Linked DNA regions of Methylorubrum extorquens. Each later gene encodes a partner of the first gene's protein in a complex. Links are inferred from orthologs where the notes say so. Each region holds a gene or a part of one and is shown on either strand. Other genes may lie near its edges.

Region 1 (2,711 bases):
GCGCCGCAAGGCCATCGGTCGGCAAACCACACGGGGCGGGAGCGATTCGCGCCTCGCGCCGGGTGCCGGCTCTGCCGCCGCCCGACGAAAGAGTCTTCGCCGACCTTCCGTCGTCCAGCCCGTGACCTGTCGAATCCTGCAACGGACGCGACGGTCTCTGCGCATCGTCTCGGCGATCTGTGCATCCTGATCGCCGGGACGACGTAAATCTGGTTTCGGCCTCCCAGCGCACCGGATGCAACCGCTCGCCGGGTCGTTTGTCGCGCCGTGGGTGTGGCCTGTTCGCTACATCTCAGGTCAAGGAAATGGTCTAGCTTGTGGGCGATCGGGTTTCTGCTGGGGATCAACAAGTGAAAAAACTTCTCACCTCTCTCGCCGCCTTCACGGCGCTGACCGCCGCGGCCTCCGCCGCCGACCTGCCGCGCCGCGCCGCTCCGCCGGTCTTCACGCCCATCCCGGTGTTCACCTGGACCGGTTTCTACGCCGGTTTCAACGCCGGCTACGGCTTCGGCGTCGAGGACAACGGTGCGGCTCCGGTCGTCGGCGTGAACAGCCTGACCGGCCTCGTGCGTCCCGGCCAGACGGCCGTCATCGCCTTCGGCGGCAACAACCGCAACGACGGCTTCGTCGGCGGTGGTCAGATCGGCTACAACTACCAGTTCACCCCGGGCTCCGGCGTCGTCGTCGGTATCGAGGCTGACGCTCAGTACGTCGACTTCGGCCGCAACCGGAACCAGTTCTCGGTCGTGAACAGCAACCCGGCCTTCCCGGGCATTGCCGCGCAGCAGGCGTTCAGCCCGAATGGCGTGTCCAGCCTCGACTTCTTCGGCACCGTCCGCGGTCGCCTCGGCTACGCCTTCGACCGCGTCCTGTTCTACGGCACCGGCGGCTTCGCCTACGGCGCCGGCGGCGGCCGTCAGTTCGGCCTGCCGAACTCCTCGACCGACGACTTCCGCACCGGCTACACCGCTGGCGGTGGTGTCGAGTACGCTCTCCCGACCGACTCGTTCCTGAACTTCTTCCGCTCCTCGGCGGTGACGCTGAAGGTCGAAGGTCTGTACGTGAACCTCGATCGCGGCGGCGGTGCCCTCAACGGCGCCTTCGCGGTGAACAACGCCGGCACGGTCATCACCACGGCCTCCCCGGGCGTGGTCGTCGTCTCCGGCCCCTCGCGCCGCAACGACACCGAGTTCGCCGTCGTCCGCGCCGGCCTGAACTACAAGTTCGGCAGCTACTAAGCCGAACCTTCGATAAAAGGGTCTCGAAACCAGGGAGCCCGGCCGCAAGGCCGGGCTTCTTGCGTTTCGCGCGCCATCACGTGCGCAAAGACACGAAAAAAGCCCGGCCTCGCGGCCGGGCTTTCTCGGGTTGTGTCAGGCGCTCGCCTGAATCCAGCGCGAGAGATCGCCCTTGGGGGCAGCGCCGACCTTCTGGCTGGCGAGCTTGCCGTCCTTGAAGATCATCAGCGTCGGAATCGAGCGGATGCCGTAGGTCGAGGCGATGCCGGGGTTCTCATCGACATTGACCTTGACGATCTTCACCTTGCCCTGGAGATCAACGGAGATCTCTTCCAGCGCCGGGCCGATCTGCCGGCAGGGGCCGCACCACTCCGCCCAAAAATCCACCACGACGGGCTCGGCGGACTGCAGAACGTCCTGCTCGAAGCTCGCATCGGTCACTTTCACGGTCGCCATCGTAGGTCCTTTCGACACGCGGGTCCCACGCGGGTGCATGGAGGGCCCCTGCGCAGAGGGCACCGAGAGCGGGTTCGGCGCCTCACGGTGAGGCGAGAATTGGCGACGCCTGACCGCCCGGTCAAGGCATCCCGCCCCGGCCGCAGGTCTGGCAGGCCGAACCCACATGGATAAGCCTGCGTTCGTCCCCGCAATCCCCCTGCCGGCATCCCTGCCTACGGCCGCGCTTCGTGACGAACCCCGTTGCGAGTCCGGCCCCTTGCACAGCCCAACCCTCGCCGTGGGCCGCCTGCGCCCCATTTGGCGGGCAAGATCGGCGACCCGCACAAGGATCAATCGACGTGACGCGCACCCTTTCCCTCTTGCTCGCCACCGTTGCGGCCCTCGGCCTCGATGCCCCTGCCTTCGCTCAGCAGCCGTCCGGACAGGAGACGCGCTCGCCCCGCATTGAGGGTGAATCCTTTCAGGCGCCGGCCGCGCCGAGCGCCGGCACGTCGGTCGCCGAGAAGGAGCCGCCGAACACCGAGTACAAGCCGCTCCTGCCCAACCAGACCCGGGCGCCGGAGCCCGCGCAGAAGACCGAGTTCGAGACCGCCGTCGTGGCCAAAGGCCTGGAAAGCCCCTGGGCGATGGAGTTCCTGCCCGATGGGCGCATGATCGTGACCGAGAAGGCCGGCAAGATCCGCATCGTCGCCAAGGACGGCACGGTCGGTCAGCCGGTGGCCGGCGTGCCGAAGGTCGATCCGAAGGGGCAGGGCGGCCTGCTCGACATCACACTCAGCCCGAGCTTCGCCGCGGATCGCACGGTGTACTTCAGCTACAGCGAGCCGCGCGACAAGGGCAACGGCACCACGGTGGCCAAGGCCAAGCTGATCGAGAGCGACGGCAAGGCCAAGCTCGACGACGTCAAGGTCATCTTCCGGCAGATGCCGACCTATGACGGCGACAAGCATTTCGGCTCGCGCCTCGTCTTCGCGCCCGACGGCAAGCTGTTCGTCACGGTGGGCGAGCGCTCCG
Region 2 (4,631 bases), 1.1 Mb from region 1 along the record:
GCGCTCTTTCCGTTCGGAGTAGCGGTCGACGAGATAGGAGGAACGCTCGCGGGTCAGGAGCGTGAACCTGACCAGTTCCTCACAGACGTCGACCACCCGGTCGTAGAGCGGCCCCGGCTTCATCCGACCGGCGTCATCGAACTCCTTGTAGGCCATGGGCACCGAGGACTGGTTGGGGATGGTGATCATCCGCATCCAGCGCCCGAGGATGCGTAGGCCGTTGACGGCGTTGAACGACTGCGAACCGCCGGAGACCTGCATCACCGCTAGGGTCCGGCCTTGTGTCGGGCGCACCGAGCCCTCCGACAGGGGGAGCCAGTCGATCTGGCTCTTGATCACCCCGGTCATGTTGCCGTGACGCTCGGGACTGACCCAGACATGCCCCTCGGACCAGATCGAGAGGTCGCGCAGTTCCTGGACCTTGGGGTGGTCAGCGGTCGCGTCGTCCGGCAACGGCAGGCCGTGCGCGTCGTAGATCCGCACCTCGCCGCCCATCGCCTCCAGGAGGCGTGCGGCCTCGTAGGCTAGGAAGCGGCTGAACGACCGCTCCCGGAGCGAGCCATACAGGATCAGGAAGCGTGGGGCGTGGGTGAACGGTGCCTGCACCTGCAGGTCGGTCGCCGTCGGCACTACGAAGTGCCCCTCGCTGATGTTGGGCATTCCGTCGGCGAAGAGCTGTTGCGGCTTGTCCAAGACGTTTCGTTCCTCTACATTTCAATGATGGTTGAGATATTGACATCATGATGGACGAACGGCAAGCCGTCGCCGCCTTTGCAGCCCTCGGCCAGGAGCACCGCCTGCGCGTCGTACGCCAACTCGTGACCGCCGGCCCCGAAGGCATGGCGGCCGGCGCGCTGGCCGAGGCGGTCGGCGTGTCAGGGACCAACCTGTCGTTCCACCTCAAGGAGCTCTCGCATTCCGGGCTGGTCACGTCCCGGCGCGAGGGTCGCTCGATCATCTACAGCGCGGCCTACCCGGACCTGTCCGAGCTCATCCAATTCCTGATGCGCGATTGCTGCCAGGGCCGACCCGAGGTCTGCGCCCCCGCCGTCGCGGCCCTCGCCGCCTGTTGCCTGCCTACCGGAGACACCGCCCATGCCTGACCACGTCTACAACGTCCTGTTTCTCTGCACCGGCAACTCCGCTCGCTCGATCCTGGCGGAGTCCATGCTCAACAAGGAGGGCCAGGGACGCTTCCGGGCCTTCTCCGCTGGCAGCCAGCCCAAGGCGGACGTGAACCCGCTCGCCGTTCAGGTTCTGAGCGAGACGGAATACCCGACCGAGGGGCTGCGCTCGAAGTCCTGGGACGAGTTCGCCGGCCCCGATGCGCCGGTCATGGATTTCGTCTTTACGGTCTGTGACAACGCCGCCGGCGAGGCCTGCCCCTACTGGCCCGGCCAGCCGGTGACGGCTCACTGGGGCATCGAAGACCCCGCCTCGGTCGAGGGTACGGACCTGGAGCGCAAGACGGCCTTCGTGACCGCGCAGCGCTACCTCAAGAACCGCATCTCGGCTTTCGTGGCGTTGCCGCTGGCCAGCCTCGATGGGGTCGCCCTGTCCGCTAAGGTGCGCGAGATCGGCCAGCAGGCCGGCGCCACCTCGCCCCGCGCGGAGGTCGCGTGATGGACGTCGTCATCTACCACAACCCGGATTGCGGCACGTCCCGCAACACCCTGGCCTTCATCCGCAACGCCGGCATCGAGCCGCACGTGGTCGAGTACCTGAAGACGCCGCCGAACCGGCTCCTGGTGCGACAGCTTGCCGAACGCGCCGGCGTCACGGTCCGCGATCTCCTCCGCGAGAAGGGAACGCCCTACGCCGATCTCGGGCTCTCGGACCCGAGCCTGACGGACGATCAGCTTCTCGACGCCATCGCCGAGCACCCGATCCTGCTGAACCGCCCCCTGGTGGTGAGCCAGAAGGGCGTCGCCCTGTGCCGGCCCTCGGAGAAGGTCCTCGACCTCCTGCCGGCCCAGCAGGGCGAGTTCGTCAAGGAGGACGGCGAGCGCGTCGTCGACGCGCACGGGCGCCGCGTCGCCACCGCCTGATCCGCTCCACGTACCCAAGAACAAGAAACGGTCCCGATGCTCGCGCTCGCCATCTTCGTGGTCACCCTCGTCTTCGTCATCTGGCAGCCGAAGGGTTTCGGGATCGGATGGAGCGCCCTCATCGGGGCCGCTGTGGCGCTCGCCACCGGGGTCATCAGCCCCGGTGACATCCCTGTGGTCTGGCACATCGTCTGGGACGCCACCTTCACCTTCGTGGCGCTGATCATCATCTCGCTGCTCCTCGACGAAGCCGGCTTCTTCCATTGGGCGGCGCTCCACATCGCCCGCTGGGGCGGCGGCCGGGGACGCCTGCTGTTCCCACTGGTCATCCTGCTCGGGGCGGCCATCGCGGCGGTGTTCGCCAATGACGGGGCGGCCCTCTTGCTCACCCCCATCGTGCTCGCGATCCTGCTCCGGCTGGACTTCAAGCCGGCGGCGGCGCTGGCCTTCATCGTCGCCTGCGGGTTCGTGGCAGACTCGACAAGCCTACCGTTGGTGATCTCGAACCTCGTCAACATCGTCTCGGCAAACTTCTTCGACATCACCTTCAGCCGTTATGCGGCCGTGATGGTGCCTGTGAACCTGGTCTCGCTCGCCGCGACCCTGGTGGTGCTGTGGCTGTTCTACCGGCGCGACCTTCCAGCCACCTACCCGGTGGCCGAGCTCGAAGCGCCGCGCCACGCGATCAAGGACCCACTGGTCTTCCGAGCGGCCTTCCCGCTCCTTGGTCTGCTTCTGGTCGCCTACTTCGTGACGGCACCGTTCGGCGTGCCGGTCTCGGTCGTCACCTGCGCGGGGGCGCTCGTCCTCCTGGCGCTGGCCAACCGCAGCCGGGTCATCCCCATCCGCAAGGTCCTGACCGGGGCCCCCTGGCAGATCGTCCTGTTCAGCCTCGGCATGTACCTCGTGGTCTACGGCCTGAAGAATGCCGGGCTGACCGACTACCTGGCGCAGGGGCTTGTCTGGCTCTCGGGCTTTGGCCCATTCGTCGCCACCATCGGGACCGGGTTCGCCGCCGCCATCCTATCCTCAGTGATGAACAACATGCCGAGCGTGCTCGTGGGTGCGCTCTCCATCCAGCAGGCTCCAGATCTCTCGCCCCTGATGCGCGAGCTCATGGTCTACGCCAACGTCATTGGCTGCGACCTCGGCCCGAAGTTCACCCCCATCGGGAGTCTGGCGACCCTGCTCTGGCTGCACGTGCTCGACACCAAGGGCCAGCACATCACCTGGGGCCAGTACATGCGGGTGGGTCTGGTCATCACGCCACCGGTGCTACTCGTCACACTGGCCGCCCTGGCGCTCTGGCTCCCCATGCTCGGGGCTCGGTAGCGCGCCGATGGCCTCGGCTCGCCGCTGGCCCGTGATCTCGGCTCTGGGCGTCGTCCAGATCCTGACCTGGGGCTCTTCGTTCTACCTGCTTTCGGTGCTGGCCGCTCCGATGACGCAGGACACGGGATGGCCCTTTGGATGGGTCATCGGCGGCCTGTCCCTTGGGCTCCTCGTCGCGGGCTTGGTCTCGCCACGGGTCGGAGCGTTCATCGGGGAGCACGGCGGCCGGCCGGTGCTGGCCTTCGCCGCCATTGCCCTGGCGCTGGGCCTGACGGGCCTTGCACTGGCCCCGAACGTTGCGGCTTACCTGGCGGCTTGGCTTCTCGTCGGTCTGGGCATGGGCACCGGACTCTACGATCCGGCCTTCGCCACCCTCGGGCGTCTCTACGGTGCCGAGGCCAGGCCAGCCATCACCACGCTTACCCTGTGGGGCGGTTTCGCCAGTACGGTATGCTGGCCGCTCTCGGCGTTCCTGATCGAGCAGGTGGGTTGGCGGGGGACCTGCCTCGCCTATGCCGGGCTGCACCTCTCGGTCACGTTGCCCCTCGTTCTGCTCGTGATCCCCAAGCCGCCCATACGTATCGTCACACGACTGGCAGGCGCGAACCCCGCCATCCGGCTTGAGGGACGGGAGCGTCGTGCATTCCTCCTCATGGCAGGGGTGCTGACCCTCGGGGGCACGGTGATGGCCATGGTCTCGGTGCACCTCATCACCCTGCTCCAGGCCCGTGGTGTGGCTCTCACCTCGGCCGTTGCCTACGGCGCCCTGATCGGACCGGCACAGGTAGGCGCGCGCATCGTCGAGATGGCTGGCAAGGGCCGGCACCATCCCCTCTGGACCCTGACCGCCGCCATGATCCTGGTGGTCTTGGGGGTCGCGATGCTGACGGCCGGCCTACCCTTGGTCGGGCTGGCGCTGGTCCTCTACGGGGCCGGCAACGGGATCTATTCGATTGCACGGGGTACGGTCCCCCTGGCCCTGTTCGGTCCCGAGCGCTACGCCGCGCTCGTCGGCCGGCTCGCCCGTCCAGGGCTGGTGGCGCAGGCGCTGGCACCCTCCGTCGGAGCCGTGGTCCTGGCCCAAGGTGGCGCGAACGCCACCTACGCCCTGCTCAGCGTCCTCGCCGTAGCGAACGTCGCGCTTGCCCTATCCCTCTGGCGCGTCCGGCCCCGAACCTAGCAAGCCGACGGTTGCCGTGACCCAGTCCCCGATCAAATCCTTGCCTTCGAACCGGTTCATGCCTATCGACG

Evidence for each region. The genes of interacting proteins can lie anywhere in the genome.
Region 2: the proteins of trxA (region 1) and J2W78_RS11530 are in contact, whole or in part, in an NMR structure (PDB 2IPA), measured with the Bacillus subtilis proteins. The link is inferred for Methylorubrum extorquens from one-to-one orthologs.

The regions. Positions count from the first base shown.
Region 1 is NZ_JALJXF010000001.1:1,358,480-1,361,190, forward strand. What follows is about bases 35-2,711. They hold trxA (thioredoxin), read right to left. Parts: upstream 1,695-2,711; coding sequence 1,374-1,694; downstream 35-1,373. Other genes in these bases: J2W78_RS06605 (outer membrane protein), read left to right, coding at 351-1,238; J2W78_RS06615 (PQQ-dependent sugar dehydrogenase), read left to right, coding at 2,036-2,711. UniProt on the Bacillus subtilis protein: Participates in various redox reactions through the reversible oxidation of its active center dithiol to a disulfide and catalyzes dithiol-disulfide exchange reactions.
Region 2 is NZ_JALJXF010000001.1:2,438,396-2,443,026, reverse strand. The notes cover bases 1-2,859. They hold J2W78_RS11530 (arsenate reductase ArsC), read left to right. Parts: upstream 1-1,095; coding sequence 1,096-1,623; downstream 1,624-2,859. Other genes in these bases: J2W78_RS11520 (arsenic transporter), read left to right, coding at 2,085-2,859; arsC (arsenate reductase (glutaredoxin)), read left to right, coding at 1,623-2,048; J2W78_RS11535 (ArsR/SmtB family transcription factor), read left to right, coding at 744-1,103; arsH (arsenical resistance protein ArsH), read right to left, coding at 1-693. Outside these bases: more of J2W78_RS11520, read left to right, coding at 2,860-3,380; J2W78_RS11515 (MFS transporter), read left to right, coding at 3,388-4,560. UniProt on the Bacillus subtilis protein: Catalyzes the reduction of arsenate [As(V)] to arsenite [As(III)]. In vitro, can dephosphorylate para-nitrophenyl phosphate (pNPP).